One region of the Sphaerisporangium siamense genome, then DNA from elsewhere that is predicted to be linked to it. Evidence: predicted binding sites of a transcription regulator. Region 1 holds the regulator's gene; each other region holds the start of a gene.
The links. The regulator HrcA, encoded in region 1, represses chaperone genes, less so after heat shock. The targets are predictions, from matches to a motif close to TTGGCACTCTCNNNNNGAGAGTGCCAA.
Positions count from the first base shown of each region.

Region 1 (7,611 bases):
GCTTGCCCGCCTCCCTGGCCGCCGACCTCCAGCGGGCCAGCGCCTTGCCCGCGCGCTCGCCCTTCCACTGCGTCACGCAGCGCGCCGCGGCCCACGGCACGATGACGTCCACCCCGGCCTCGGTCATCATCTCGACGGCCAGCTCGCCCCGGTCGCCCTTGGGCAGGCCCTGCACGACGACCAGGCGCGGCGCGGGCGCGGGGACCTCGTACCGGCCGAGCACCCGCAGCCGCAGCGCGTCCTTGCCGGCGGACTCCACGGCGCACTCGGCGACCGCGCCCCTGCCGTCGGTGAGGTCGACGCGCTCCCCGGCGCGCAGCCTGCGGACGGTGGCGGCGTGCCGCCCCTCGGGGCCGGACAGGAGGATCTCGTCGCCGGACAGGTCGCCGACGAGGAACACGGGGACGCTCACCCGCAAACCTTAGCCGCGCTCCTGCGCCTCCCGGGCGCCACGGGGGCCCGGAAGGACCGGGCCCGCGTCAGCGGCCGTTGAAGGCGTCCCTGAGCCGGGAGAAGAAGCCCTGCTGCCCGGGCGCGAACTTGCCGGGCGGGCGTTCCTCGCCGCGCAGCTTGGCCAGCTCTTTGAGCAGTTCCTCCTGCGCGGGGTCGAGCCGGTGCGGGGTCTCGACGTTGACGTGGATCAGCAGGTCACCCCTGCCGGTCTCGTTGAGCCGCTGCACACCCCGGCTGTAGAGGGGGATGACCTGCCCGGACTGGGTGCCGGGGCGCACGTCGATCTCCTCGGCGCCGTCCAGGGTCTCCACCGTGAGGATGGTGCCAAGGGCGGCGGCGGTCATGGGGATCTGGACGGTGCAGTGCAGGTCGTCGCCGCGGCGCTCGAAGGTGGAGTGCGGACGCTCGACGATCTCCAGGAAGAGGTCGCCGGGGGGGCCACCGCCGGGGCCGACCTCGCCCTCGCCGGCGAGCTGGATGTGGGTGCCGTCCTCGACGCCGGCGGGGATGCGCACCTTGATGGTGCGGCGGGTGCGCACGCGGCCGTCGCCGGAGCACTCCTGGCAGGGGTGGGAGATGATCGAGCCGAAGCCGCCGCACTGCGGGCACGGCCGCGACGTCATCACCTGGCCGAGGAACGACCGGGTGACCTGCGAAACCTCGCCACGGCCGTGGCACATGTCGCAGGTGTCGGGGTGGGTGCCCGGCGCGGCGCCGGACCCCGAGCAGACCCCGCACAGCACGGCGGTGTCGACGACCAGCTCGCGCGTGGTGCCGAACGCGGACTCCGACAGGTCCAGCTCGACGCGGATGGTCGCGTTGCGCCCGCGCCTGGCCCGGGACCGCGGCCCGCCGCGCGTGGCGCCGGCCCCGCCGAAGAAGGCGTCCATGATGTCGCTGAACGGGAAGCCCGCGCCGAAGCCCGCGGCGCCCGCGCCCGCTCCCCCGCCCATCGGGTCGGCGCCGAGATCGAACATCTGGCGCTTGTTCGGGTCCGACAGGACCTCGTACGCCTGGTTGATCTCCTTGAAACGCTCCTGCGTCTCGGGGTCGGGGTTGACGTCGGGGTGCAGCTCGCGGGCGAGCCGGCGGTACGCCTTCTTGATCTCGTCCTGACTGGCGTCACGGCGGACCCCGAGGATGCCGTAATAGTCGCGGGCCACCTAGGACCCCGCCAGGATCTGGCCGACATAGCGCGCCACCGCGCGCACCGCTCCCATAGTCACCGGGTAGTCCATTCGCGTCGGGCCCAGCACTCCGAGCCGAGCCAGTTCGTTGTCGCCCGAACCGTATCCTGCGGCGACGATCGAGGTGCCGTGAAGACCCGAGTACGGGTTCTCCGAACCGATGCGCACCATGAGCGCGGAATGTTCGTCCGCCTCGCCGAGCAGCCGCATGAGCACGACCTGCTCTTCCAGGGCTTCGAGAACATCGCGCAGGCCGACGGTGAAGTCGCCCGCGAGGTTGGCCGCCCCGGCGAAGATGATCTTCTCCTCGTGGCGGTCGACCAGAGTCTCCAGCAACACCGACAGGATAGTGGCCGCCACCGGGCGCTCTTCCTCGGGAAGCCGCTCGGGCAGATCGGCGATCGTGTCGGGCACGCGGTTGAGCCCGCACCCGTCCAGCGAGGCGTTCAGCAGCGCCCGCAGATGCGCGATGCGATCGTCGCCCACCACCTCGGGAAGGTCGACGACACGCTGCTCCACCCGGCCGGTGTTGGTGATCAGCACCAGCATGATGCGCCGCTCGGCGAGCGGCACCAGCTCGACATGGCGCACCGTCGAGCGGGTCAGCGAGGGGTACTGGACCACCGCGACCTGACGGGTGAGCTGGGCGAGCAGCCGGACCGTGCGCGTGACGACGTCGTCGAGATCGACGGCGCCGGCGAGGAACGTCTCGATCGCCCGGCGTTCCGCGGCCGACAGCGGCTTGATCTGGGACAGCCTGTCGACGAACAGCCGGTAACCCTTGTCGGTCGGCACGCGGCCCGCGCTGGTGTGCGGCTGCGTGATGTACCCCTGCTCCTCGAGCACGGCCATGTCGTTGCGGACGGTGGCCGGGGAGACGCCCAGATTGTGGCGCTCGGCCAACGCCTTGGACCCGACCGGCTCGTTGGTGGACACGTAATCTTCGACAACGGCGCGCAGGACGGCCAGCTTACGGTCGTCGAGCAACGTGCTCACCTCCTGCCTCGCGATCGTGCCTGCGTGCACAGCTGGCTGGCACTCTGTGTTCCTGAGTGCCAAGTGTACGGCCCCGGCCGCCGGCGTGCGATAAGACGATGGCACGACCTCACCCGGTCAGTGACAAGCCACTTGCTATCTGATGACAAGGCCCGTCGTCCACACTGGGATCATGACCGAGAAAGAGCCAGGTCCGGGCGGCCCGGCACCCCGGATCCCCCACCAGGGCCCCCCGGAACACCACGGCCGGCCCCCTGTTCCCCCGCCCGGCGGCCCCCGCCCGCACGGCGGTCCCCTCCCCGGCGGCCCCGCGTACGGCCCTCCCCCGGCGGGCGGCCCCACCGCCCCGCCCCCCGGCGGCCCGCCGCGGGGTCCCGTGCCGCCCCCGGGCGGCCCCGTCTCCGGACCACCGCCCGGCGGCCCGGCGTACGGCGTCCCGGGCGTCCCGCAGCCGGCGGCCCCGCTGCGTCCCCGCAGGCGGTGGATCCCGCTCGCCTGGCTCGTCTTCGCCCTCAGCGTCGTCGTGGGCGTCTGGGCGGGTTTCAGCGGCTTCGTGGGCGCCGTCGAGCAGATCGCCCCGACCCATGTCTTCCAGAGCGGCGGCAAGGTGTCCGCCCCCCTGAACCCGCTGGACCAGCCCGTCCTGTACGCCTCGGCGTCCGGGCCGACCAACGTGACCTGCCTCGCCCAGGACCTCACGGGGCAGCCCGTGAAGCTCACCCCGACGACCATCCGTCAGACGATCACGGCGAACGGGCGCACCTGGGAGGGCATGTTCGACATCACCGTGCCCGCGGCCGGCACCTACCAGATCAGCTGTGAGACCCAGGGCGGGAAGGTCCTCTTCGGGATCGGCAAGCGCCTGACCGCCAGCGCCGGCGGCTTCGCCAAGGGCGCGGCGGCCCTGTTCCTGATCCCCCTCGCGGGCTTCCTGTTCGCGTCGATCGTCACGATCGTGATCGTCGTCCGGCGCCGCCGTGCCCGTGCCGCCCGCACCGCCGAGACGCGCGGCGCGTGGCCGCAGGCGCCCCAGGGGCCGCATCCGCGGGTCTGATTTTGCTAGCGTGCCCGGTTATGCGGGACTACGGACGTGACGTGCTCGCCGGCGACTGGCGCAGGCCCCTGCGCGGGAAGATCCCCCAGGTGCCCGCCGAACCCGGCCTCGTGGTCGAGGACGCCGGCGGCGGCTTCTGCGGCGCCGTCGTGGCCTGCGACAAGGAGGCCGTAACGCTGGAGGACCGCTTCGGGCGGCGGCGGCTGTTCCCGCTCGCCCCCGCGGCCTTCCTGCTGGAGGGCGAGCCGGTCACGCTGGTGCGCCCGGCCCCCTCCGCCGCGTCCGGCCCGGCGCGCAGCGCGTCGGGATCGATCGCGGTCGCCGGGCTGAAGGCGCGGGTCGCCAAGGAGAGCCGCATCTACGTCGAGGGCGTCCACGACGCCTCCCTGGTCGAGAAGATCTGGGGCCACGACCTGCGCGTGGAGGGCGTCGTCGTCGAGTACCTCGAAGGGGTGGACGACCTGCCGGCGATCGTCGACGAGTTCGGCCCCGGCCCCGGGCGCCGCCTCGGGGTGCTGGTGGACCACCTGGTGGCCGGGTCCAAGGAGAGCCGCATCGCCGCCGAGGTCACCTCGCCGCACGTGCTCGTGGTGGGCCACCCGTTCGTGGACGTGTGGCAGGCCGTCAAGCCCTCCGTGGTGGGCATCCCCGCCTGGCCGCAGGTGCCGCGCGGCATCCCCTGGAAGGAAGGCGTGATCGCCGCCCTCGGCTGGCGCGGCGAGCCCGCCGACGCCTGGCGGCGCATCCTCGGCTCCGTACGCGGCTACGCCGACCTGGAACCCGAGCTGCTCGGCCGCGTCGAGGAACTGATCGACTTCGTGACGGCCGAGAACGCCTCCTGACCCTCGCCCGGCCTTTCCGGGGTCCCACGGGCCCGCTCAGGTCAGGTCGCGGACCAGCGCGTCGGCGAGCAGGCGGCCCTTCAGGGTGAGGACGGCGCGGCCCGCGCGGAACGGCCCCGGGTCGAGCAGGCCGTCGCCGAGCGCGCGGGCGAGGGCCGTGCGGGCGTCCGGGCCGATCTCCGCCACGGGGAAGCCCGAGTCCAGCCGCAGCTCCAGCATCAGCCGCTCCACGTACCGGTCCTCGGGGGCCAGCACCTCGCGGGCGTGGGCCGGGGAACGCCCCTCGGCCAGGCGCGCGGCGTACGCGGCGGGGTGCTTGACGTTCCACCAGCGCGTGCCGCCGACGTGGCCGTGCGCGCCGGGGCCGACGCCCCACCAGTCGCCGCCGGTCCAGTACAGCAGGTTGTGGCGGCAGCGGGCGGGCTCGGAGGCCGCCCAGTTGGAGACCTCGTACCAGGAGAAGCCGGCCGCCGCGAGCATCGCGTCGGCGATCAGGTAGCGGTCGGCGGCCACGTCGTCGTCGGGCATGGGCAGCTCGCCCCTGCGGATGCGGGCGGCGAGACGGGTGCCGTCCTCCACGATCAGCGAGTACGCCGAGACGTGGTCGGGACCCGCGTCGATCGCGGCGGCCAGCGAGGCGCGCCAGTCGTCGTCGCTCTCGCCGGGAGTTCCGTAGATCAGGTCCAGGTTGACGTGCGCGAACCCGGCGGCGCGGGCTTCCCGGACGGCCTCGGCGGGCCGGCCGGGGGTGTGGCGTCGGTCGAGGACGGCCAGGACGTGCTCGCGCGCGCTCTGCATGCCGAAGCTGATCCGGGTGAAGCCCCCGGCGCGCAACGCCTCCAGCGCGGCCGGGCCGACCGACTCGGGGTTGGCCTCGGTGGTGACCTCGGCGTCCGGCGCGAGCCCGAACTCGTCGCCGATCGCGCGCAGCACCCGCGTCAGGTCGCCGGCGGGCAGCAGGGTGGGCGTGCCCCCGCCGAAGAAGACCGTGCGGACCGGCAGGTCGGCGTCCCCGAGCACGCGGCGGGCCAGCCGCACCTCCTCGACGGCCGTGGCGGCGTAGTCGGCACGCGAGGCGCCGGGGCCGAGCTCGGCGGCGGTGTAGGTGTTGAAGTCGCAGTAGCCGCAGCGCGTGACGCAGAACGGCACGTGCACGTAGAACCCGAAGGGGCGCGTGCCGAGCCCCTCGCGGGCGCTGTCGGGCAGCGCCCCCGACGCGGGGACCGGGTCGCCGTCCAAGAGCGCGGAAGGCACGGGACTACTTCTTGCCGGCCTTGTCGGCGGCGGAGCCCTCGGTGGACAGCGCGGCGACGAACGCCTCCTGGGGGACCTCGACGCGCCCGACCATCTTCATGCGCTTCTTGCCCTCCTTCTGCTTCTCCAGCAGCTTGCGCTTCCGGCTGATGTCACCGCCGTAACACTTGGCGAGGACGTCCTTGCGCATGGCGCGGATGTTCTCGCGGGCGATGACCCGGGCGCCGATGGCCGCCTGGATCGGCACCTCGAACTGCTGCCGCGGGATCAGCTCCTTGAGCTTCTTGGCCATCTCGACCCCGTAGGAGTAGGCCTTCTCGCGGTGCACGATCGCGCTGAAGGCGTCGACGGCCTCCCCCTGGAGCAGGATGTCCACCTTGACCAGGTCGGCCTCCTGCTCGCCCGAGGGCTCGTAGTCCAGCGAGGCGTACCCGCGGGTGCGGGACTTGAGCTGGTCGAAGAAGTCGAAGATGATCTCGGCGAGCGGCAGCATGTAGCGGATCTCGACCCGGTCCTCCGACAGGTAGTCCATGCCGAGCAGCGAGCCGCGGCGGCCCTGGCACAGCTCCATGATCGCGCCGATGTGGTCGGACGGGGACAGCACCGTCGCCTTCACCACCGGCTCGAAGATCTGGGCGATCTTGCCGGCCGGGAACTCCGAGGGGTTGGTGACGACGAGCTCCTTGCCGTCCTCCATGACGACCCGGTAGATGACGTTGGGCGCCGTGGAGATCAGCGACAGGTTGAACTCGCGCTCAAGCCGCTCGCGGACGATCTCCATGTGGAGCAGGCCGAGGAAGCCGCAGCGGAAGCCGAAGCCGAGCGCCGCCGAGGTCTCGGGCTCGTACACGAGGGCCGCGTCGTTGAGGCGCAGTTTGTCCAGGGCCTCGCGCAGCTCGGTGTACTCGTCGCCGTCGATCGGATAGAGGCCCGAGTAGACCATGGGCCTCGGGTGCTCGTACCCGCCGAGGGCCTCCGCGGCCGGACGGACGACGGAGGTGACCGTGTCGCCCACGCGGGCCTGGCGTACGTCCTTCACACCGGTGATCAGGTAGCCGACCTCGCCGACGCCGAGCGAGGCGGCGGGCACCGGCTCGGGCGAGATGACGCCGATCTCCAGCGTCTCGTGCGCGGCGCCGGTGGACATCATGATCGTGCGCTCGCGCTTGGAGAGCTGCCCGTCCACCACGCGGACGTAGGTGACCACGCCGCGGTAGGTGTCGTACACCGAGTCGAAGATCAGCGCGCGGGCGGGCGCCGCGGCGTCGCCCACCGGGGCGGGGACCTGCGCCACGACGTGGTCGAGCAGCTCCGCCACGCCCACGCCGGTCTTGCCCGACACCCGCAGCACGTCGGACGGCTCGCAGCCGATGAGGTGCGCCAGCTCCTCCGCGTACTTGTCGGGCTGGGCGGCCGGCAGGTCGATCTTGTTGAGCACCGGGATGATGTGCAGGTCGGCGTTCATGGCCAGGTAGAGGTTGGCCAGGGTCTGCGCCTCGATGCCCTGGGCGGCGTCGACCAGCAGGACGGCGCCCTCGCACGCCTCCAGCGACCGGGACACCTCGTAGGTGAAGTCCACGTGGCCCGGAGTGTCGATCATGTTGAGCACGTGGCCGTCCCATGGGAGGCGCACGGCCTGCGACTTGATCGTGATGCCGCGCTCGCGCTCGATGTCCATGCGGTCGAGGTACTGCGCGCGCATCTGCCGGTCGTCGACCACGCCGGTGAGCTGCAACATCCGGTCGGCGAGCGTGGACTTGCCGTGGTCGATGTGCGCGATGATGCAGAAGTTGCGGATCAGCGCGGGGTCGGTCTGGCCAGGCTG
Region 1 covers NZ_JACHND010000001.1:7,500,543-7,508,153, forward strand. The annotation lists gene BJ982_RS34010 (16S rRNA (uracil(1498)-N(3))-methyltransferase) at 1-412, opposite strand, end outside; gene dnaJ (molecular chaperone DnaJ) at 480-1,616, opposite strand; gene hrcA (heat-inducible transcriptional repressor HrcA) at 1,617-2,627, opposite strand; gene BJ982_RS34025 (hypothetical protein) at 2,809-3,690, shown strand; gene BJ982_RS34030 (DUF3097 domain-containing protein) at 3,711-4,532, shown strand; gene hemW (radical SAM family heme chaperone HemW) at 4,569-5,786, opposite strand; gene lepA (translation elongation factor 4) at 5,791-7,611, opposite strand, start outside.

Region 2 (7,611 bases), 5.4 Mb from region 1:
CGTCGGCCATGCGGTAGGCCGCCAGCGACCGGGCGTAGTCGTCGTTGACGTTGAGGATCAGCGGATCCCAGTCTTCGCCGCCGAACTCGTCCTCGATCTCGGTGGCGCAGCGTTGCACGGCCGCGGTGTACTCGCGGTACTCGGGCAGGTCGTGGCGCGAGGGGTAGGCGAAGGCCAGGTGGACGACCTTGCCGTGCCACTCGGGATGGTCGGTCAGGAACTGCTTGTAGGCGAGCAGGCCGCGCACGATGTTCTTGGACAGCTCGGTCCTGTCGATGCGCACGATGAGCTTCTTGTCGCCCACCCGCTCGCGCAGCGCCGTCATGTGGGACTCGACGTCCGGCTCCAGCGCCCGCGCCCACAGCGCGTCGCCGTCCACGCCGAGGGGATGGACGCCGACGCGGGTCACCCGGTCCTCGTAGGTGATCGTGCGCGCGGCGCGGTCGACGTGCGCGCCGAGCAGCGTCTCGCAGCAGTCCATGAACGCCGAGGCCCAGCGGGCGGTGAGGAAGCCCGCGCGGTCGGCGCCCAGGATGCCGGACAGCAGCTCGGCGGAGATGTCGTCGGGCAGCAGCGAGAAGTACTCGGGCGGCGCCCAGGGGGTGTGCGAGAAGTGCGCGATGCGCAGGTCGGGGCGTTCCACCCGCAGCATCGCGGGGGCCAGGGTCAGGTGGTAGTCCTGGATCATGACGCGGGCGCCGTGCGCGGCCTCCTCGGCCAGGGCCAGCGCGAACGCGGCGTTGTAGTCCTGGTAGGACTCCCACTCGCGGCGGAAGCGGGTGTCGAACTGCGGGGAGTTCGGCGTGTCGTAGAGCAGGTGGTTGACGAACCACAGCGTCGAGTTGGCCACCGCGTTGTAGGCGCGGTGGAACGTCGCGGGCGGGATGTCCAGCATGCGCACCGCGCCGGTGTCGTAGCCCGCCTGGTCCAGCCGGCCGCCGGGGGCGCGGCGCACGGCGCTGCGGTCGCCGTCGGAGAGGGCGGCGCAGACCCACAGGACGTCGGCGTCCTTGGCGACCTCGGAGAGCCCGGAGACCATGCCCCCGCCGCCTCTGCGCATGGTCAGCGTGCCGTCGTCGGCGAGCGTGAACGAGACCGGGCCCCGGTTCGAGGCCATGAGTACCGTGTTCATCCGCCCATCACCACTCCTCGTCCGCCGTGGCGGTCGTCTCCACGCCGTTCTTCTCCGCCGGAAAGCTCACCTGGCCGTGGATTAATGAAATTTAACTCTCCCAATAGGATGGGCTGGTGGTCAGGGCGAGGCGAGGCGCGGACGGTCGATGGAGGCCCCGGTATGGCGCTTGACGATACGACCGAAGAGCTCGCCCGCGACGCCGCTCAGGGCGACCACCGGTCCCTCGGGGAGCTTCTCCGCCGCATCGAGCCCGACGTTCTGCGCCACTGCGCGAAGTTCCTGCCCTACCACCAGGACGCGGAGGAGGCTTGCCAGGATACTTTGCTGGCGGTCGCCCGCAACATCGGCAGGTTCGAGGGCCGGGCACGTTTTTCCACCTGGTTGCACATCGTGACGGCCAACTGCGCCCGCACCACCTACCGCACGCTCAAGCGGCGCGCCGCCGAGCAGGCGTCGGAGGACCTGCCCGACCTGCGGGCCGACCCGGGCCGGGTGAGCGTGATCGCCGGCTACCGGCTCGACCTGCTGGACGCGATGGAGGCCCTGGAGGCCGACAAGCCCGACCTGGCGCAGGCCCTGGTGCTGCGTGACATCTGCCAGCTCGACTACAACCAGGTGGCCGAGCAGCTCGGCATCCCGCTCGGCACCGCCAAATCGCGCATCCACCAGGCGCGCAAGTACGTCCAGGGCATCCTCGGCGACGCCTACGGCCCGCTGGCCTGACCGACATGCGGTCGGCACCGTCTCATGATACGAGACGGCACGCCTGTCCCGCCGGGTGCGAGGTACAGTGATGTCGGTCTGCCTGTCATGTCGGCAGTCTTACAACTGAACATTGCTCATCCAGAGGGGTGGAGGGACCGGCCCTGCGAAGCCCCGGCAACCCTCCCGGCTGTGGTCATCGCGTCTCCGAATGTCGCGGCACTTAGACCAGTGAGACCGGCCGGGACAGGTGCCAATTCCGGCCCGGGACCAAGGTGGTCCGGGCGAAGATGAGGGAAAGGCCTCGCTTCATGGCGCTCGCAACAGCTGAGATCACCACCTCCAACGACTTCGGCCCCGCCGTCGGCCTGTCCTGCCGCGAATGCGGCACCCGCTATCCCCTGGGCCCGAGCTTCGCGTGTATCGAGTGTTTCGGGCCACTCGAAGTGGCCTACACCTGGAGCGGCCCCGACTTCGACGGGGCCGCGCCCGTCACGCGTGAGCAGATCGCCGCAGGTCCCGCCAACATCTGGCGCTACCGGGCGCTACTGCCGGTCCCGGCCGACGTCGCCGCCAAGCCCAACCTCGCCCCCGGCTGGACCAAGCTGGTCAAGGCCGACAACCTGGCGCGTGAGCTGGGGCTGCGCAGCCTGCACGTCAAGGACGACTCGGGCAACCCCACCCACTCCTTCAAGGACCGGGTGGTCGCCATCGCCCTGGAGGCGGCGCGCACCTTCGGCTTCCACACGCTGTCCTGCTCCTCCACCGGCAACCTGGCCGGCGCCGTCACCGCCGCGGCGGCCCGCGCCGGGCTCGACGCGTGCGTGTTCATCCCCGCCGACCTCGAAGAACCCAAGATCGTCATGGCCTCGGTGTACGGCGGCCGCCTGGTCGGCATCGAGGGCACCTACGACGAGGTCAACCGGTTCTGCTCGGAGCTCATCGGCGACCCGCTGGGCGACCGGTGGGGTTTCGTCAACGTGAACCTGCGGCCGTACTACGCCGAGGGCTCCAAGACGCTGGCGTACGAGATCGCCGAGCAGCTCGGGTGGCGCATTCCCGACCAGATCGTCATCCCGGTCGCCTCGGGCTCCCAGCTCACCAAGATCGACAAGGGCTTCAAGGAGCTGATCAAGCTCGGCCTCGTCGAGGACAAGCCGTACAAGATCTTCGCCGCGCAGGCGGAGGGCTGCTCGCCGGTGTCGGCCGCCTTCAAGGCCGGGCGGGAGGTCGTGCAGCCGGTCAAGCCGCGCACCATCGCCAAGTCGCTGGCCATCGGCAACCCCGCGGACGGCCCCTACGTGCTCGACATCGCCCGCCGCACGGCTGGCGCGGTCGAGGACGTCACCGACGCCGAGATCGTGGACGCCGTGCGGCTCCTCGCCCGCACCGAGGGCATCTTCGCCGAGACGGCGGGCGGCGTCACCGTGGGCGTGCTCAAGAAGCTCACCGAGAAGGGCCTGCTGGACCCCGAGGCCGAGACGGTGGTGCTCAACACCGGCGACGGCCTCAAGACCCTGGACGCGGTCGCGTCCGGCGCCCGGCCGACCGCGGTGATCCGTCCCTCTCTCGACGCATTTCGTACGGCTGTCGTGGAAAACTCCTGAAAGGTCCCTATAAATGAGCGTTTCTGTACGGATTCCGACGATTCTCCGTACGTACACCGACGGTGCCGCCGAGGTGACGGGCGAAGGGGCCACCCTTCGCGACGTGCTGCAGAAGCTCGACGCCGACTACCCCGGAATCGGGGCTCGTATCCTGGACGAAACGGGCAGCATCCGCCGTTTTGTCAACGTGTATGTCGGAGAAGAGGATGTCCGTTTCGTGGACGGACTTGACACCCCCACCCCCGACGGAGCCCAGGTTTCGGTGATCCCCGCGGTCGCCGGCGGCTGACCGCAAGCCGGGCCGAACGCCCGCTCGTCCCCCGGGACGGGCGGGCGTTCGTGCGTTCTGGGCCCTTGAACGGCCCAACTATCACAATAGAAGCTTTTACTGGGTCCCCTCGGTAGTGTAATTGTCAACTAACTAAACGCGAGTGCGAAATAGTCACGTACCGCTTTGAGCGAACGTCAAGAAGTAGTTTCGTGATTGACTCTGTTGCGCCAAGGCATGCCACAGGTATGGTCGAGAACGATCGACGTGGCCGAGGAGTTCGCATGCGTCTCGGTTCCGAAGGTCACGGACCTCGCGGAGGAGTGGGCGGGGTCCGGAGCCCAGCAAGAGGAGTCGGAAAGTGGCGCAGGGCACCGTCAAATGGTTTAACGCGGACAAGGGCTACGGCTTCATCGCGGTAGACGGTGGTAAGGACGTGTTTGTCCACTACTCAGCGATCCTGGCGGAGGGATACCGTTCCCTCGAACAGGGTCAGCGGGTGGAGTTCGAGATCACACAGGGCCAGAAGGGTCCCCAGGCCGAGTCCGTACGGACTGTGTGACGCGGCCGGCGAAGCCCGGCCGCAGTCGAAGAGATCCACTGGTCTATCACAGTCACGAGAAGGAGGGTCCGGTCCGCCCTGCGCAAGGGCGGGCGGGCCCTCTCCCGTTCTGACGTGGGACATCGTCGCCCGCCCGGCCGCCGCCGGATGAGGGGCAGGCCCAATATTCGGCATACGGTCGGAGAAATCCGTGTGCCTCCCAGGTCATAGGGGTGGTCGCTTGCACTCGACCGGGTAGAGTGCTAAATAGTTCGTTGGCACTCTCGTGTGGAGAGTGACAACCTGGATCGAGGCGATGGGGCCCGGTGGTCCACGGCGACAGGGTCGTGGAGGAGCGGGTCTACATGCCGTCGCGGGCGTCGGCTCGATCCGTCGCAAGCCACCCTGTATCTGGGAGGTCTAGCCGTATGGCAGCCAAGATGATCGCGTTCAACGAGGACGCCCGGCGCGGTCTCGAGCGCGGTATGAACCAGCTCGCCGACGCCGTCAAGGTGACCCTTGGGCCCAAGGGCCGCAACGTCGTGCTGGAGAAGAAGTGGGGCGCGCCCACCATCACCAACGACGGTGTCTCCATCGCCAAGGAGATCGAGCTCGAGGACCCGTGGGAGAAGATCGGGGCCGAGCTCGTCAAGGAAGTCGCCAAGAAGACCGACGACGTCGCCGGTGACGGCACCACCACCGCCACCGTGCTCGCCCAGGCGCTGGTACGCGAGGGGCTGCGCAACGTCGCCGCCGGCGCCAACCCGATGTCCCTCAAGCGGGGCATCGAGGCCGCCGTCGAGCGCGTGAGCGAAGAGCTCTCCAAGATTGCCAAGGACGTGGAGACCAAGGAGCAGATCGCCTCCACCGCCTCCATCTCCGCCGGCGACACCCAGATCGGCGAGATGATCGCCGAGGCGATGGACAAGGTCGGCAAGGAAGGCGTCATCACCGTCGAGGAGAGCAACGCCTTCGGGCTGGAGCTTGAGCTCACCGAGGGTATGCGCTTCGACAAGGGCTACATCTCCGGGTACTTCGTGACCGACCCGGAGCGCATGGAGGCCGTCCTCGACGACGCCTACATCCTCATCGTCAACGGCAAGGTCTCCGCCAACAAGGACCTGCTGCCCCTGCTCGACAAGGTCGTGCAGTCCGGCAAGCCGCTGGTCATCATCGCCGAGGACGTCGAGGGCGAGGCCCTGGCCACCCTGGTCGTCAACAAGATCCGCGGCCTGTTCAAGTCCGTCGCGGTGAAGGCCCCCGGCTTCGGCGACCGCCGCAAGGCCATGCTCGGCGACATCGCCACCCTCACCGGCGGCCAGGTCATCAGCGAGGAGGTCGGCCTCAAGCTGGAGACCGCCACCCTCGACCTGCTGGGCCGCGCCCGCCAGATCATCATCACCAAGGACGAGACCACCATCGTCGACGGTGCCGGCGACCCCGAGCAGATCGCGGGCCGGGTGAACCAGATCCGCGCCGAGATCGAGAACACCGACTCGGACTACGACCGCGAGAAGCTGCAGGAGCGCCTGGCCAAGCTGGCCGGCGGCGTGGCCGTCATCAAGGCCGGCGCGGCGACCGAGGTCGAGCTCAAGGAGCGCAAGCACCGCATCGAGGACGCCGTCCGCAACGCCAAGGCGGCCGTCGAGGAGGGCATCGTCCCCGGCGGTGGCGTGGCTCTGATCCAGGCGGGCGCGAAGGCCTTCGACAAGCTGGAGCTCTTCAACGACGAGGCCACCGGCGCCTCGATCGTCCGCAAGGCGCTGGAGGAGCCCCTCAAGCAGATCGCCGTGAACGCCGGCCTTGAGGGCGGCGTCGTGGTGGAGAAGGTCCGCAACCTGGAGGCGGGCGTCGGCCTGAACGCCGCCACGGGCGAGTACGTGAACCTGCTCGACGCCGGCATCATCGACCCGGCCAAGGTGACCCGCTCGGCGCTGCAGAACGCCGCCTCGATCGCGGCCCTGTTCCTGACCACCGAGGCCGTCATCGCCGAGAAGCCGGAGAAGGAGAAGGCTCCGGCCGTCCCCGGTGGCGGCGACATGGACTTCTGAGCCGCTTCGGCGCCCAGATATCCCAGATAACAGCGAAAGGGCCATTCCCGGTCTCCCGGGAGTGGCCCTTTCGCGTGCGCGGGGAGTCCCGGGCCGGGCCGCGTGACGCGGACGCCGCTGTGACGGCCCCCGACGCCGTCGGCCCTTCAGGTGGACGTCGCGGTCAGCGGCCCCCGACGGCGCGCTCCAGGGCGTCGAAGCCGCGCTCCAGCAGGGCGATATGGTCCTCGACGACCTCGGCGGCGGGTTCGCCGGCGATGAGCCTGCGCGCGCTCTCGGCGTACGTCGTGCGGTAGACGGTGACGACGAGGGCGGCGGTCGTCTTCTGCCACGGGTCGCCGGGGTCGGCCCCCACGGCCTCGGCCAGCGCGGCGGCGAGGACGTTCTCGGTCTCCTGGATCGACTCGCGGATACGCGCCAGCAGGGCCGGTGAGCCGGCCACCACGCGCCAGAACGTGCCGTACCCCTCGCCGACCCCGCCGAGCGGATGCCCCTCGCGTGCCAGGCCGACGAACAGGCGGCGCAGCGCGGCCAGCGGCTCGACATCCGGCTCCCGGTCGCGGACGGCGCCGGTGATCAGGGCGAGCGCCTCGGGCAGCCGGTCCAGGAACATGTCCTCTTTGCGCGGGAAGTAGTTGAAGACCGTCTTGGGGGAGACGTTCACCGCCTCGGCGATCTCGGTGACCGTGACGTTGTCGAAGCCCTTCGTGATGAAGAGATGCGAGGCCACATCAGAGATCAACTGCCGTGTCTGCCGCTTCTTGCGCTCGCGAAGCCCTGGGTCACCCTGCACGGCATAACTGTACTGGCTGAAAAAATACTGTTACGGTAATTTTTTAGCCAGGGTAGCTATGAGGGAGACGGTATGACGGACGACGTGGACGTGCTGGTCGCGGGCGCCGGACCCGTGGGGCTGATGCTGGCCTGCGAGCTCGCGCTCGCCGGCGTCTCGGCGCTGGTCGTCGAGCGGCGCCACGAGATCGACCCCACGATCAAGGCGGGGTCGCTGAACACCCCGTCGGTGGAGGCGCTGTACCGGCGCGGCCTGCTGGACGAGCTGCGGGAGGCGCAGGAACGCAACCTGGAGCAGTTCGCCGCGTTCATGCGGCAGCGGGCGGCAGGCGACGGCGCGGCCGGCGGGCCCCCGCGCACGCCGCCCCGGTTCGCGGGCCACTTCGCCGGCGTCATGCTCCGCGCCGACCTGCTGGACGGCGACGACCCCGACCTGAACGGCCACGGCCCGGCCGACATGATCGGCCTGGTCAACCAGCAGCAGCTTGAGGAGATCCTCGCCGGGTGGGCCGGCC
Region 2 covers NZ_JACHND010000001.1:2,090,216-2,097,826, forward strand. The annotation lists gene BJ982_RS09875 (alpha,alpha-trehalose-phosphate synthase (UDP-forming)) at 1-1,132, opposite strand, end outside; gene BJ982_RS09880 (RNA polymerase sigma factor) at 1,295-1,858, shown strand; SAM riboswitch class I at 1,972-2,134, shown strand; gene thrC (threonine synthase) at 2,149-3,444, shown strand; gene BJ982_RS09890 (MoaD/ThiS family protein) at 3,458-3,733, shown strand; gene BJ982_RS09895 (cold-shock protein) at 4,074-4,274, shown strand; gene groL (chaperonin GroEL) at 4,682-6,304, shown strand; gene BJ982_RS09905 (TetR/AcrR family transcriptional regulator) at 6,468-7,097, opposite strand; gene BJ982_RS09910 (FAD-dependent monooxygenase) at 7,170-7,611, shown strand, end outside.
Region 2: groL (chaperonin GroEL) is a predicted target of HrcA. The motif match lies at 4,529-4,555, and genes of this name have one in related genera.

Region 3 (7,611 bases), 5.1 Mb from region 1:
CGACACGTAGACGTCGACGCCGCCGATCACCTCGGTCATCGCGACGAAGCCTCGGAAGTCCAGCGCGGCGAAGTGGTCGATGCGGATCTTGGTGAGGTCCTCGACCGTCCTGATCAGCAGCTTCGGCCCGCCGAAGGCGTACGCGGCGTTGATCTTGTTGTTTCCGCGCCCGGGGATGCGGACATAAGAGTCGCGGGGGATGCCGATGAGGGTGAGCCGATCACGGGCGGCCGGGACGTGGACGATCATGATCGTGTCGGCCCGCTGGGAGCCCGCCTCGCCCGGCCGTTTGTCCGACCCGATGAGCAGCCAGTTCTGCGCCTCGCCCACGGTCTTCGCGGGCCGCCCCGCCTCTTCGGGGAACGCTCCAGTGATGCGCTCGATGTTGCCGTTCAGGGTGATCTGACGCTCCATCACCAGCGCGAAGCCGGCCGCCAGCACCACGGCGAGGACGAGCGCGACGACGATCAGGACACGGCGCCATAACCGCCGCTTCTTCGGAGGCGCCTCACGGACGTCGTCGCCGTCACCGGCGGAGTCGTCCTTCCTCAGACCGTCAAGAACCGCCGGGCTCTTCAGGTACGGGGAAGACTCGTCCGTCACTACCGTTCACCCATAAATCCGTTGATCTCTCATCCGTGTCGCGTGTGACGGTAGCTCAAAGTAGTTCATCGTGGTAGAGGACCATACCAATACGCCACAATGGACGGAAAAGTACGACGGGGAGGGCCGGTGAATCTGAATATCTGGCTACTCCTCGCGTCCGTCGTGGTGATCGCCGCCATCGCCTCCGTACGGATCGCCCACCGCACGGGCCTGCCCACCCTGCTCATCTACCTGGGCATCGGCCTGCTGCTCGGCGAGGCCGGGCTGGGCGTCCAGTTCGAGAACGCGGGCCTGGCCCAGCAGATCGGCCTCGCCGCGCTCGCCGTGATCCTCGCCGAAGGCGGCCTGACCACCCAATGGACGCACGTACGCCAGGGCGTGCCGACCGCGCTCGCCCTCGCCACCATCGGCGTCGGCGTCAGCATCATCGTGCTCGCGGGGTCCGTGCACTGGCTGCTCGGCATGGACTGGCGCATGGCGCTGCTGCTCGGCGCGATCCTCGCCTCCACCGACGCGGCGGCGGTGTTCTCCGTCCTGCGCCGTCTGCCGCTGCCACGGCGGCTCGCGGGCATCCTGGAGGCCGAGTCCGGCTTCAACGACGCGCCCACGGTCATCGTCGTCGTCATGCTCAGCCGGCTCGGCACGCCCCTGCCCGACCTGGCCCACGTCATGGGCGAGGCCGCCCTCGAACTCGGCGTCGGCGCCGCGGTCGGCCTCGCCGTCGGACCGCTCGGCGGCTACGCGCTGCGTCGCGTCGCGCTGCCGTCCTCGGGCCTGTACCCGATCGCCGTGCTCGCCCTCGCGTTCGTCGCCTACAGCGGCGCGGCGCTGCTGCACGGCAGCGGGTTCCTCTCCGTCTACCTGGCCACGCTCGTCCTCGGCAACACGCGCCTGCCGCATCGGCCCGCCACCCGCGGCTTCGCCGAAGGAGCCGCCTGGCTCGCCCAGATCGGGCTGTTCGTCATGCTCGGCATCCTGGCCAGCCCCTCCGAGCTGCCCACGACCATCGTCCCCGGCCTGATCGCCGGGCTCGCGCTGCTGCTGCTCGCCCGGCCCGCGTCCGTCGTGGCCTCCGCCCTGATCGTCCGCGTCGCGGGCGTCGACTCGCTGTCCTGGCGGGACCAGCTCTTCCTGTCCTGGGCGGGTCTGCGCGGTGCCGTGCCGATCGTCCTGGCCACCATCCCCTGGGCCGCGGGGATCATCGGGGCGAAGGGCCTGTTCAACGAGGTCTTCGTCATCGTGATCGTCTTCACGATGGTGCAGGGGCCCACGTTGCCGTACCTGGCGCGCGTCCTCGGCATCGGCGCGCCCGGCGAGGCCCGCGACCTCGGCGTCGAGGCCGCGCCCCTGGAAGAGCTCGACGCCGACCTGCTCCAGGTCACGATCCCTCCCGGCTCGGGACTGCACGGAGTGGAGATCTTCGAGCTCCGCCTGCCGTCCGACGCCGCCGTCACCATGGTCGTTCGGGAGGGACGGTCGTTCGTCCCCGAGCTCTCGACCCGGCTCCGGGCGGAGGACCAGCTCCTGGTCGTCACGACCGCGGCCTGCCGGCAGACGGTCGAGCGGCGCCTGCGGGCGGTCAGCCGGCGTGGCAAGCTGGCCGGATGGTACGGCGAGCGCGGCGACTGAGGGCTTCCCCTTGGGAGGCCCTTATGACGTCGCCGCGGGACCCCAGCACCTCAGCCCGCGCGGCCACAGATCCCTCTGCCCGTGATCTTCCCCACTGCCACTCGCGTCCTCCCCCGCCTCTGCGGCATACCAGGACAAGGCATCCTCATAGAGGCCTGTGACCTCGGCGGGGAGATCTTGTGGAGGGGATTAGAACCCGGCTGGGTGGCGTTTAGCCTAATCGGCTGCGTACCATTAGCAGTCGCATCGGTAGAGTGCCAATCTGCGTGAGCCATATGAGGAGGACCGCGTGCCCACCTACCAGTACGCCTGTACCGCTTGCGGTGAAGGTCTCGAAGTGACTCAGCGCTTCACCGACGATCCGCTGACGACGTGCCCGAGCTGCTCCGGCAAGCTGCGCAAGGTCTTCTCCGCCGTGGGCATCGTGTTCAAGGGGTCGGGCTTCTACCGTACCGACAACCGTTCGTCCGGCTCCTCCGCCTCCACGACCTCGCCGTCGGCCAAGTCCGAGTCCAACGGCTCCTCGGGGTCCGGTTCCTCCGACTCGGGGTCTTCCAAGTCCGGCTCGGAGTCGGGCTCGGGCAAGAAGGAACCCGCCGCCGCGAGCTCGTCCACTTCCTCCAGCTCCTCTGGCTCCTCCACCTCCTGACGCCGTCGCGGGTTGTACGGCCGCCTCTGACGCCGTACAACCCTCTTCCGCTCCTGGCCCCGCGGAATCAGGCTCGTACGAGCGGCTGAGGCGGTTTTCCACAGGCCGCGATTTCGCCGCCGACGGGCCCGGCGTGGCGCGCTAGTGTCGTCGCCATGGTCACCAGAGCGGACATCGGAGTCATCGGCGGCTCAGGCTTCTACTCCCTCCTCGACGACGCCGAAGAGGTCGAGGTCACCACGCCGTACGGCCCGCCGAGCGATCCCGTCACCGTCGGGCGCATCGGCTCGCGAACCGTCGCGTTCGTGCCCCGTCACGGCCGCGACCACCGCCACCCTCCCCACCGCATTCCCTACCGGGCCAACCTGTGGGCGCTGCGCTCGCTGGGCGTCCGGCAGGTGCTGGCGCCGAGCGCCGTGGGGTCGCTGCGGGTCGAGTACGGCCCGGGCACGCTCGTCATCCCCGACCAGCTCGTCGACCGCACCTCCGGCCGCGTCCACACCTACTACGACGAGGGGGGCGCGGTCCACGTCCCCTTCGCCGACCCCTACTGCCCGGTGGGCCGCGCCCTGGCCCACACCACCGCGAGCGCCGAGGGGTGGGAGGCCGTGGACGGCGGCACCCTCGTCGTCATCGAGGGCCCGCGCTTCTCCTCCCGCGCCGAGTCCCGCTGGTTCAGCTCCAACGGCTGGTCCATCATCGGCATGACCGGCTACCCCGAGGCCGCCCTCGCCCGCGAACTCGCCCTCTGCTACACCACGCTGGCCCTCGTCACCGACCACGACGCCGGCGTCGAGGCCGGCGAAGGCGTCACCCAGGAAGAGGTCTTCGCCTTCTTCGCCGCCAACAGCGAACGCATGCGCACGCTCGTCGCCACGGTCGCCGAATCCCTCCCCCTGGACCGCGCCTGCCCCTGCCCCACCGCCCTGAACGGCATCAAACTCCCCTTCGCTCTCCCCTGACCCCAGCCCGCCCGTCATCACCGCGGCCGACGGCACCGTACGGCGCGGTGATGACCCCCGCGGCCGCGTGACAACGCCCCTCTGTGGTCCGCGCTACCCGCCGACCGTTCCCGAGTCCCTCGGCCATCCAGCGAACGGCCGACGTCGCCCATCAGGAGCGATCACCATGCGCACCGCACCATCTTCTGGAGCACCATCTCGTGGCGCACTGTCTCGTGGGGCGCTGTCTCGTGCCGCTCGAATGGTCAACCGACGGCGGCGGCTCCTGGCCGCCGTGCTGGCGGCGATGGCCATGACCTGCCTCGGTCTCGCCATCCGTCCCGCCGCCACCGCCGAGGTCCTCGCCGCGGCCCGCGACCTCCCTGGAGGTGCGCTCTCCCCCGCGGACGTCACCGTGATCAGGCTTCCCGAGGGCACCGTGCCCGACGGAGCCCTCCCCCCTGCGGCCCCGGTCGACGGCCGCGTCCTGACCTCGCCCGCCCGCCGCGGCGAGCCGCTGACGGACGTACGCCTGCTCGGCCCATCCCTCGTCGACGCCTACGGCCCGGGCCTCCTCGCCGCGCCCGTGCGCATCACGGACGCCTCGTCGGCACACCTTCTGCGCTCCGGCGACGTCATCGACGTCATCGCCGCCGCCCCCAAGTGGGACGACGCGGTCGCACCCCCGACGGCGACGGTGGCCCAGGCGGTGACCGTCATCGCCCCGCCCGCCGCGACCCGCACCACCGACGCCATGGGCGACACCGGCGCCCTGGTCGTCCTCGCCGCCACCCCCGACCAGGCCACCCGCCTCGCCCAAGCCGCCACCGGCTCACGCCTGTCCATCGCGATCCACGGCCACCGGCGATAGCCGCCATCCCAGGAACGTCACTCACCGTAACGCGGCGACCACGTCCGAATCCTATGACGATCCGTAACCTCAAGCCGCGAAGAGCAAGCCGCCCTGGGAGACATCCCGCCACTCACCCCGAACGCGCGCGGTCCGGGAAAGCGTTCGACGCGACCTTCGGCGCACACACTTATCCACAGCATGTGGATAAGATCGGCTTCCGCTACAGCGCAGACCCTAGCTTGGGGTCATACTCCCAGTGCCAGGGCTCAAAGGGACTGCTATACGCCCAAGCGGGGTGAATCCACCCGAACTGCTTGCCGTTCGCCTCAAGCCAGTTGAACTGCGCCGAACGGAACGACTCCACCCCGCCACACAGGTCCACGGCCAGCCCCAGCCCGTGGTTGCTCCGCCCCGGCACGGCGGCGAACCCAGGCCGGCGGTAGTAGACCGCCTGCTGCGCCCCCAGGCTGCGATAACTGTCCGTCACACATATCGACCTGCCGAAGCGCCGCTTGTACGCCTCGTTGAGCGCCACGAACGCGATCGCCGCGTCCGCGCGCAACTCGCGCCCCGGCTGCTGGAGTGGGCACAGCACGCTCTTGGGCAGCAGGCCGTTCGGATACTGCGCGGCCGAGCTCACCCGCGTGGGGTCGCACGCGGCACCGGACCGACCCCCCTGGTTGACGCGTACGCCGAGCTTCACCAGCGCCTGCGACAAGGACTTGACAGTCGCGGCCGAACGCTTCCGCAAGGTATCGATCTCCACGCTGAGCTGCGCCTCGACCAGTAGCTTGGTCGCCCGGAGATCCTGCGCCTCGGCCGCCAGCCGCTGCTGCTGCTGGTAGAGCCGCCCGGCGTCGGCCAGCACCTCGTCCCGTCCGGACACCAGGTACGTCATGTCACTGAGGGCGCGCAGCTGGTCGACGTCCTCCTCACCGGAGAGGAACGGAGACATGTCCCCGCCCGACGGGGACTGGTAGAGCGACTGGACGAGGTCGGCGAGCGGCTTGCGCACCCGCGACAACTGCGCGGTGGCCGTGCGGAGCTGCTCCAGCTTGGCCTTCAGCTCGGTGTCGGCCTTCGCCAGCGTCGCCTGCCGCTGCTCCAGCGCCTTCGTCGCCTCCGCCAGCGCCTGCGACGACTTCTCGGCCTCCCGCCGCAGCTCCGTCAGATTCCCCGGCCCCGGCTCCCGGTCGACCTCCTCCAGCGTGACGAGCTTCGCCTGCGCCGTCCCCGACGACGCGAGCACGAGCACGGAAGCCAACGCCATGAAGACCGCGACCAGGCTCGCCGATCGAGGAGATGGCACGTCGGACCCCTCCAGTTGCGAACTTGTGACCTCAGCCCGGCACGCACGTTACTACAGCCAGCCAAGTCCCCGAACCCAAGCCACAAGACCCGTTATGCACGGATCATGGCATTTATACCGCCCCCACCCCCCAAACTTGACGCACTCTCACGAATCCCCCACCCACCCCAGCAAAGCCCACCATCGCCCTACCAGCGCCCCAAGTTGCCCACACCAACGCCACACAACGCGCTCACCTCGACCGCAGGCAACGGCAGCCACGTCCTTCCCGCCACCGGGCGACCACGCCCTCTGAGCGACGACTGCCGCGACGTTCCCCAGGACAGCCGCCAGGCCTCCTCGCAAGGCCCAGCCGTCACCGCAGACGCCACTACCGTCAGCAGTGACAGCGCCGATAAGGGCACCAGTGATGGAGCCGACGATGGGACCGGCGGACGATGGGACCGGCGACAGAACCAGTGACAGGATCAGTGACGGAGCCGATGCCGGCATTGGCAGAGCACCAGGCGATACCGCCACCATCGGTGGCGATGCTGCTTCGGGCGGTGCTACAGGCTCCGATCCGGTTCTTCAGAGTGCTGGCCTTGACCACCTTGCCGCTTATGACGACGCCAACGCCGACCGCACCCGCTCCCCTCACCGCCCGAGCAACTGCTCCTCTTACCGCCCGAGCCAACTGCTCCTCTTACCCACTAAGCGCCGCAACCATAAGCCCCACCGCGATCACCACAGGCACGACCAGAGCCCCTATCAACACCCCAAGCCGAACCTTCCGCCCCCGCAAGCCCCCCGACCGCAACTCACAACCCACCTCATAACCACAGGCACCTGATCGCCCAGCAAGTCCCCCACCCCCTACGTCCACGCAGAGGCCATCCACCCCAAGATCACCGCTACAGCTACCCCTCGTACGCCCAGCACCACCCACACACCCCCCAGTCACGCTCCGCGACCATAGTCACCCACCGCAACCGCCAACTCCCCCATGTCCCCCCTTTACCGCAGCTCAGCCCACCCATGGCCTCCTCCACCAAGACCCAAGCCCCACCACGTCACACAACCCCCCCACCTTTCGGTACGCTTACACCAGATCCCGCCTCCGTAGCTCAGGGGATAGAGCACCGCTCTCCTAAAGCGGGTGCCGCAGGTTCGAATCCTGCCGGGGGCACTCATCCGACCAGCCATCACGCCCATCATCAGGGCTTTCTTTCCTTGACAGTAGATGATCAAGGGCAGCCGTGCGCCATCGTATGCAGCCGTAGGCCGATGATCGCGATACATGCACGATACGATCTTGAGGCTGTTGCGCAGCCCAGCGCGTGCTTCAGCCCAGCGCGTCCGTCGAGGACGAAGACAGCACCAGAAAGCGTCACCTTCCTTGTAGGCACAAGCCTCGGCCTGTACTGCTTAAGCCGCACCCCCGCACGAGCCATCTAGTCTGCCTGCCCACAGCGGTGAAGACCCTCGATGTCCAGGAGACTCCCGCGCGCGGCAAGGTGCACTCGCGCCGCCTCCTTTCGCCCGATCAAGAGATTCATCCGATCAATCTCTCCCCTGGCAGCCGGCACGGCGAGCCCTCGGCGAGGGCTGCACATCCGTAGGCCCACACCGGCCGCGCCATACG
Region 3 covers NZ_JACHND010000001.1:2,351,937-2,359,547, reverse strand. The annotation lists gene BJ982_RS11045 (LCP family protein) at 1-603, opposite strand, end outside; gene BJ982_RS11040 (potassium/proton antiporter) at 733-2,235, shown strand; gene BJ982_RS11035 (FmdB family zinc ribbon protein) at 2,525-2,884, shown strand; gene BJ982_RS11030 (S-methyl-5'-thioadenosine phosphorylase) at 3,040-3,846, shown strand; gene BJ982_RS11025 (RcpC/CpaB family pilus assembly protein) at 4,088-4,696, shown strand; gene BJ982_RS11020 (D-alanyl-D-alanine carboxypeptidase family protein) at 4,899-5,987, opposite strand; tRNA gene BJ982_RS11015 (tRNA-Arg) at 7,083-7,155, shown strand.
Region 3: BJ982_RS11035 (FmdB family zinc ribbon protein) is a predicted target of HrcA. The motif match lies at 2,470-2,496, and genes of this name have one in related genera.

Region 4 (7,611 bases), 920 kb from region 1:
CCGGCGGACCTGATCTCTTCGATGCGGCGCCCGATGAGCTCGTCGCTGATCGGCGCGGCGTAGATCTCCTGCAGGCGCTTGGTCGCCGCCTCGCCGCGCATCTCGGCGACCTCGGACAGCAGCGACGCGGGGTCCTCGTAGCGCGTCCAGAGACCTTCGAGGTCGAGCACGGCGAGCCCGCCGAGCCGTCCGATCTCGATGGCGGTCTTCGGCGACACGACGCTGTCCATCGGGCTCACCACGACCGGCAGCTCGAAGCGGTAGGCGTCGATCTGCCAGGAGATCGAGACCTCTTCGGGGTCGCGCGTACGCCGTGAGGGCACGATGCCGATCTCGTCCAGCGCGTAACCCCGGCGCCCGCTCTTGCCGCGCCCGATTTCAACCTGAGTCATGCTGTCGCCGTTCCCGTCTCGGAAAACCCGTTGTGCTTGAGAAGCTTACGAACCCGCCCCAACCCCACCTTTGGCCCCCGCCCTATCGGCCCCGTGGGACCGCCCCGGCTCGGCTCACATCACGAGCAGGCGGCAGGACCACGGCGCCATTGCCGTTGTTCCCGTCGCCGGGCCGGCCACCCGCGAGGGCGCCACCCGACGTCGCGGACAAGCCCGTGGCGCGCGCGGGGTGGCGGGGACGTCGTGGCGAGCGGGTCAGCGGCCGTGGTAGTTCGGGGCTTCTACGGTCATCTGGATGTCGTGGGGGTGGCTCTCCTTGAGGCCGGCGGCGGTGATGGGCATCAGGAGGCCGTTCTCGTGGAGCTCGTCGATCGTGCGGGCGCCGGTGTACCACATGCCCTGGCGCAGGCCGCCGACGAGCTGGTGGGCGACGGCGGCGACCGGGCCGCGGTAGGGGACCTGGCCTTCGATGCCCTCGGGGATGTACTTGTCCTCGCTGGAGACGGCCTCCTGGGAGTAGCGGTCCTTGCTGAAGGACCCGCCGCGCTCGCGGTTGCGCACCGCGCCCAGGGAGCCCATACCCCGGTAGGACTTGAACTGCTTGCCGTTGATGAAGATCAGCTCGCCGGGGGACTCCTCGCAGCCGGCCAGCAGCGAGCCCAGCATCACGGTGTTCGCCCCGGCCGCGAGGGCCTTGACGATGTCGCCCGAGTACTGGAGGCCGCCGTCGCCGATGACGGGCACGCCCGCGGGGCCGCAGGCCAGGGACGCCTCGTGGATCGCGGTGACCTGCGGCGCGCCCACGCCCGCGACGACGCGGGTGGTGCAGATGGAGCCGGGCCCGACCCCGACCTTGACGGCGTCGGCCCCCGCGTCGATCAGCGCCTGCGCGCCCGCCCGCGTGGCGATGTTGCCGCCGATGACGTCCACCCGGCCGTTGGCCTTGATCTTGGCGACCATGTCGCAGACGCCGCGCGAGTGGCCGTGGGCGGTGTCGACGACGATGACGTCGACACCGGCGTCGATCAGGGCCATCGCGCGCTGCTCGGCGTCGCCGGCCACGCCCACGGCGGCCCCGACGACCAGGCGGCCGTCGGCGTCCTTGGTGGCGAGAGGATATTGCTCGCTCTTGGTGAAGTCTTTGACCGTGATGAGGCCGCGCAGCCGCCCGTCGGGGTCGACGAGGGGGAGCTTCTCGACCTTGTTGTGGCGCAGGAGGCGGAACGCCTCGTCGCGCGACACGCCGACCGGGGCCGTGACCAGGGGCATGGGGGTCATGACCTCGCGCACGGGCCGGTCGTGGTCGCTCTCGAAGCGCATGTCGCGGTTGGTCACGATGCCGACGAGGACGCCGTCGTCGTCGGTGACCGGCACCCCCGAGATGCGGTACTTGGCGCACAGGGCCTCGACGTCGGCGAGGGAGTCGTCAGGGGAGCACGTCACGGGGTTGGTGACCATGCCGGCCTCGGAGCGCTTCACGAGATCGACCTGCTGGGCCTGGTCGGCGATGGACAGGTTGCGGTGCAGGACGCCGAGACCCCCTTGGCGCGCCATCGCCACGGCCATGCGGGCCTCGGTCACCGTGTCCATGGCGGCGGACACCAGCGGGATGCGCAAGGTGATCGAGCGGGAGAGCCGGGTGGTGGTGTCGGCCTCTCCCGGTGCCAGGTCGGAATAGGCGGGCACCAAGAGCACGTCGTCGAACGTGAGCCCGGGCTCGGTGAACTTTGCCATCTGCGACCCTCCTGCCATGGCGCTCTTCGAGACGGGGAAAGGCGCCGGCCCCCGCAGTCAGTTTAGTGGCCCGCTGGTGACGGCCTCGGCGTCCTGTGGATAACCTGAGCGCGACCGCATGGTCACCGCTTGCCTACAGGCGCCCCTCATCAGGGTAGGTCGTATCACTGCTACGCCACCACTTGCCCTCATCAGGGTAGGTGGGGGTCATAAGGTGGAAAGCGTGCTGGAAGACGTCCCCCGCGACCCATTCGCGGACGATCCGAACGACCCCGCCGCGGCGATGGGCGAACTCGACGACTCCGAGCCGCTGACCTTGGCCGAGCGGGACGAGGCGCTGACCGACCTCGCCGACGTGGAGGTCTTCCGTTCCCTCCTGGAGCCGCAGGGCGTGCTCGGGCTCGTGCTCGACTGCCCCGAGTGTGGCGAGCAGCACTACTTCGACTGGGACCTGCTGCGCGGCAACCTGCGGCAGATGATCGACCACGGCCGTCCACAGGTGCACGAGCCGGCGTTCGAGCCCGACCCGGCCCACTACGTGAGCTGGGAGTACGCCCGCGGCTACGTGGACGGCGTGATCGACACCGAGGAGAGCCGCTGATCGACGTCCTCGGTGAGGGCGCGGAGCAGGCTCACGACGATGTCGTCCTGCTCGCCGGCCGGCTCCCGGCGCGCGAGCGCGTCGATGATCGCGTCCGTCCCGAGAACCTGGGGGTCGGTCTCGGCCCCACGTTGTCGCAGTGAACGCGCCGGATGGACGGCGGTCAAGCTATCGACTCCATGTCGGCCATCGCCCGAAGCCTTGCCAGCGCCCGATGCTGGGCCACGCGAACCGCACCTGGTGACATACCGAGTACGTTACCCGTCTCTTCGGCGGACAGTCCCGACACGACCCGGAGGATGATCAGCTCGCGCTGGTTCTCGGGAAGGCGTGACAGCAGCTCGCGGGCGTGCGCGGCCTCGATGTACCGCACGACGGTCTCCTCCGGCCCGGGGCCCTGGTCGGGGCCGTCGGGGAGGTCCTGGGTGGGCACGGCCGAGCGCACGGAGCTGCGCAGGGCGTCGGCGACCTTGTGAGAGGCGATGCCGAAGACGAACGAGGCGAAGGGCCGGCCCATGTCCCGGTAGCGCGGCAGGGCGGCGAGCACCGCGATGCACACTTCCTGGGCCACGTCGTCGGCGATGTGGTAATGACCGGAGACCCGGCCCAATCGAGCACGGCAATAGCGCACCACCATCGGGCGCAACTGCCCCAGCAATGATTCGATCGCGGTGCGATCCCCCTGGACGGCAAGGCTCGTCAGATCCCTGAGGTCGGACTCATCCGATCTCGTCGCAAGCCTTACCCCAGTCTTGGCGTCGGCGACGCATCCCTCGGTCACGTTAGGCATGATGCCCGCCACGATCGCGCATGTCGTCATGGTGAACGGATACGGATTGGTCACATTGACGCGACGATAACCCTGCGTAATCGAACGCACACAGTAGCGTTTGCGTATTTCCCCCGCGCCCCGAATTCGAGTGATATTCGCCCGATGTCGCGGCAGCTCGCGGGCCCGCCGACGCCCCGGCGCCGCGATCGGTTTACCGCCGCCTCAAATCGGCCGAAGTGAAAATCGATTCAACCCAAAAAGCACGGCCCGCGTCCCGGGCGGGACGCGGGCCGTGCGCGGCGCGGAAGCCGGCCGGTGGCCGGATCAGTGGCCGTGACCGTGGCCGTGGCCCTGGCCCGCGGCGGCCGGAGCCTCCTCCTCGGGCTTGTCGACCACGAGGGCCTCGGTCGTGAGCAGCATGCCGGCGATGGACGCGGCGTTCTGCACGGCCGAGCGGGTCACCTTGACCGGGTCGATGACGCCCTGGGCGATCAGGTCGCCGTACTCGCCCGTGGCGGCGTTGAGGCCGTGGCCCACCGGCAGGTCGGTGATCTTGGAGGTGACGACGTACCCCTCCTGGCCGGCGTTCTCGGCGATCCAGCGGGCCGGCTCGACGAGCGCCCGGCGGACGATGGAGACGCCGGTGGCCTCGTCGCCCGTCAGGCCGAGGTCGTCGAGGTCCTTGGAGAGGTGCACGAGCGCGGAGCCACCGCCGGAGACGATGCCCTCCTCGATCGCGGCACGGGTCGCCGAGATGGCGTCCTCAAGGCGGTGCTTCTTCTCCTTGAGCTCGACCTCGGTGGCCGCGCCGACGCGCAGGATGCAGATGCCGCCGGAGAGCTTGGCGAGGCGCTCCTGGAGCTTCTCGCGGTCCCAGTCGGAGTCGGTCTGCTCGATCGCGTACTGGATCTCGCGGACGCGGTCGGAGACGGCCTGCGGGTCGCCCGCGCCGTCCACGATCGTGGTGGTGTCCTTGGTGACCACGATGCGGCGGGCGGTGCCGAGCACCTCGGTGCCGACGTTCTCCAGCTTGAGACCCAGCTCCTCGGAGACCACCTGGCCGCCGGTCAGGATCGCGATGTCCTGCAGCATGGCCTTGCGCCGGTCGCCGAAGCCGGGGGCCTTGACGGCGACGGAGGTGAAGGTGCCGCGGATCTTGTTGGTGACCAGGACGGCCAGGGCCTCGCCCTCGACGTCCTCGGCGACCACGAACAGCGGCTTCTTGGTCTGGGCGACCTTCTCCAGCAGCGGCAGGAAGTCGGCGATCGAGGCGATCTTGCTCTGGTGCAGCAGCACGTAGGCGTCTTCGAGGACGGCCTCCATGCGCTCGGGGTCGGTCACCATGTACGGCGACAGGTACCCCTTGTCGAACTGGAGACCCTCGGTGAACTCCAGTTCGAGGCCCATGGTGTTGGACTCCTCGACGGTGATCACGCCGTCCTTGCCCACCTTGTCGAACGCCTCGGCGATGAGCTCGCCGATCTTGGCGTCCTGCGCGGAGATGGTGGCGACGTTCGCGATCTCCTTCTTGTCCTCGACGGGACGGGCCCGCTCAAGGAGGAGGTCGCTGACGGCGCGGGCGGCCAGGTCGATGCCGCGCTTGAGCGACAGCGGGGACGCGCCGGCGGCGACGTTGCGCAGACCCTCGCGCACCATGGCCTGGGCCAGCACGGTGGCGGTGGTGGTGCCGTCACCCGCGATGTCGTTGGTCTTGGTCGCGACTTCCTTGGCGAGCTGGGCGCCGAGGTTCTCGTACGGCTTGTCGAGCTCCACCTCGCGCGCGATGGTGACACCGTCGTTGGTGATGGTGGGGGCACCGAACTTCTTGTCGATGACGACGTTACGGCCGCGCGGCCCGAGGGTCACCTTGACGGCGTCCGCGAGGGCGTTCACGCCACGCTCGAGAGCGCGCCGCGCGTCCTCGTCGAACTCCAGGATCTTGGGCATTTAAGGTCCTCTCAGCGTCAGAGGCCCCGGGGCCTAGGGACAGGCCCCGGGGCGTGACACGCAAAATTCGTAAGGCTCCGGACTGGTGGTCGCTGGCGCGCTCCGGGACTTACTTCTCGATGATCGCGAGAACGTCACGGGCGGAGAGCACGAGGTACTCCTCGCCGCCGTACTTGACCTCGGTGCCGCCGTACTTGCTGTAGAGGACGACGTCCCCTTCCTTGACGTCGAGCGGGATGCGCTTCTCGCCGTCCTCGTCCCAGTTGCCGGGGCCCACCGCGAGGACCTTGCCCTCCTGCGGCTTCTCCTTGGCGGTGTCCGGGATCACCAGACCGGAAGCGGTCGTCTGCTCGGCCTCAAGCGGCTGGACCACGATGCGGTCGCCGAGCGGCTTAACGGGAACCTTGGTGGCGGTCGTCACGTCGGACCTCCCCTTCAGATATTCGATGATTGCTGAAGAGGCGACCAGCGGCCTGCCGTCGCGGGTGTCAGACCTGCCTCGTCGCATTTTCGTCTTGGCACTCTCAATAGGCGAGTGCCAACACTGAACAGTATGCAAGGCCGCCGACTCAGTCAACACGAGGTGTACCAGTGGCGCGTAAGAGGTCTCCGAGGGCGTCGGACCAGGCCGCGCCCGGAGGGCGGTAGCGTCGGGCGGCGTGGATGTCGATGCCTTTCGTGAGCTGCTGACGCCGGACGGGCAGGAGGCGTTGCGGCGGGCCGCGGCGGGGCTGGCTGCCGGCGAGGAGGGCCTGCGGGTCGTGACCGGGCTGCGCAGGTCGTTCGGGCCGGGGCTCAGCGGGGCGGCGCTCACGCAGGCGACGCTGCGGGCGCGCGGGGCCGCCAAGTTCGGCGCGGACGCGGCCGTCATGTACTTCACCGGCGACGGCCTGGAGCAGGCGACCCGCGCCGAGGTGGCCGCGCACCGCGCCCGCCGCTTCGCCGAGGGGGCCGCCGAGGTGACCACGGTGGCGGACGTCTGCTGCGGCATCGGCGGGGACATGATCGCGCTGGCCCGCGAGGGCCGCCGGGTGGACGCGGTGGACGCCGACCCGCTCACGGCCGAGGTCGCGCGGGCGAACGCGGCGGCTCTGGGCCTAGCCGGGCTGGTGACCGTGCGGGTGGGCGAGGCGTCCCTGGTCGAGCCGGAGGGGTACGACGCGCTGTTCGCCGACCCGGCGCGGCGCTCGACCGGCCGGCGGGTCTTCGACCCGATGGCCTATTCGCCGCCCTGGCCGCGGGTCGTCGCCCTCGCGGCGCGGGCGCGCGCGGCCTGCCTGAAGGTCGCGCCCGGCCTCCCGTACGAGCTGATCCCCGAGGACGCCGAGGCCGAGTGGGTGTCCTACCGGGGCGAGGTCAAGGAGGCCGTCCTGTGGACGGGCGCCTTCGCCGCGCGCCCGGGCCGCCGCGCGACCATGCTGCCCTCCGGCGAGACGCTGACCGCCGATCCTTCCCTCGGGCCCGCGCCGCACGGGCCGATCGCCCGGTACCTGTACGAGCCCGACGGCGCGGCCGTGCGCGCCCACCTGGTGGCCGAGGTCGCCGCGCTGCTGGGCGGCCACCTGGTCGACCCGCACATCGCCTACATCACGGCCGGCTCCCCGGCGTCCACTCCGTGGGCCGCGCGGTACGAGGTGCTGGAGGCGCTGCCCTTCTCGCTGAAACGCCTGCGGGCGGCGTTGCGGGAACGCGGGATCGGCACGGTGACGCTGAAGAAACGCGGCTCGGCGATCGATCTGGAGCGCTTGAGGAAGGATCTCCGCCTTTCCGGTGATAAATCGTGCGTCGTGGTGCTCACCCGCATCGGCACGGACCCGTTCGCGTTCATCTGCCGGCCATCCTGACCTGCCCGAACGCGATAATCCCCCCAAACCCACCGCAATCACGAAGTTTTAAAGTCGGCCCCGAAAACGTTCCGCCGAGCCACTACAGTTGGCCAGCGCGGGATTTTGGGCTGATCAATGGCCGACCCGCCTTATTCGCCGCGTATTCGTCCCCGCGACGACTCAGGACCCACCCCACCGCCGTGCGGCGACCGCCCGCGAGTCAAGGAGCTTCCGGTGGATCACTCCAACCACGCCCTCCTCCAGGCGGGCGGCCAGACCGCCATCTCCGACCGGATGCGCGATCTCCTCGCCCGAGCGGCCCAGGACCACGTCTACGAG
Region 4 covers NZ_JACHND010000001.1:8,423,680-8,431,290, forward strand. The annotation lists gene BJ982_RS37845 (GuaB3 family IMP dehydrogenase-related protein) at 1-392, opposite strand, end outside; gene guaB (IMP dehydrogenase) at 648-2,126, opposite strand; gene BJ982_RS37855 (DUF5319 domain-containing protein) at 2,350-2,727, shown strand; gene BJ982_RS37860 (hypothetical protein) at 2,688-2,894, opposite strand; gene BJ982_RS37865 (sigma-70 family RNA polymerase sigma factor) at 2,891-3,517, opposite strand; gene groL (chaperonin GroEL) at 3,824-5,446, opposite strand; gene groES (co-chaperone GroES) at 5,556-5,867, opposite strand; gene BJ982_RS37880 (class I SAM-dependent methyltransferase) at 6,106-7,290, shown strand; gene BJ982_RS37885 (coiled-coil domain-containing protein) at 7,507-7,611, shown strand, end outside.
Region 4: groES (co-chaperone GroES) is a predicted target of HrcA. The motif match lies at 5,962-5,988, and genes of this name have one in related genera.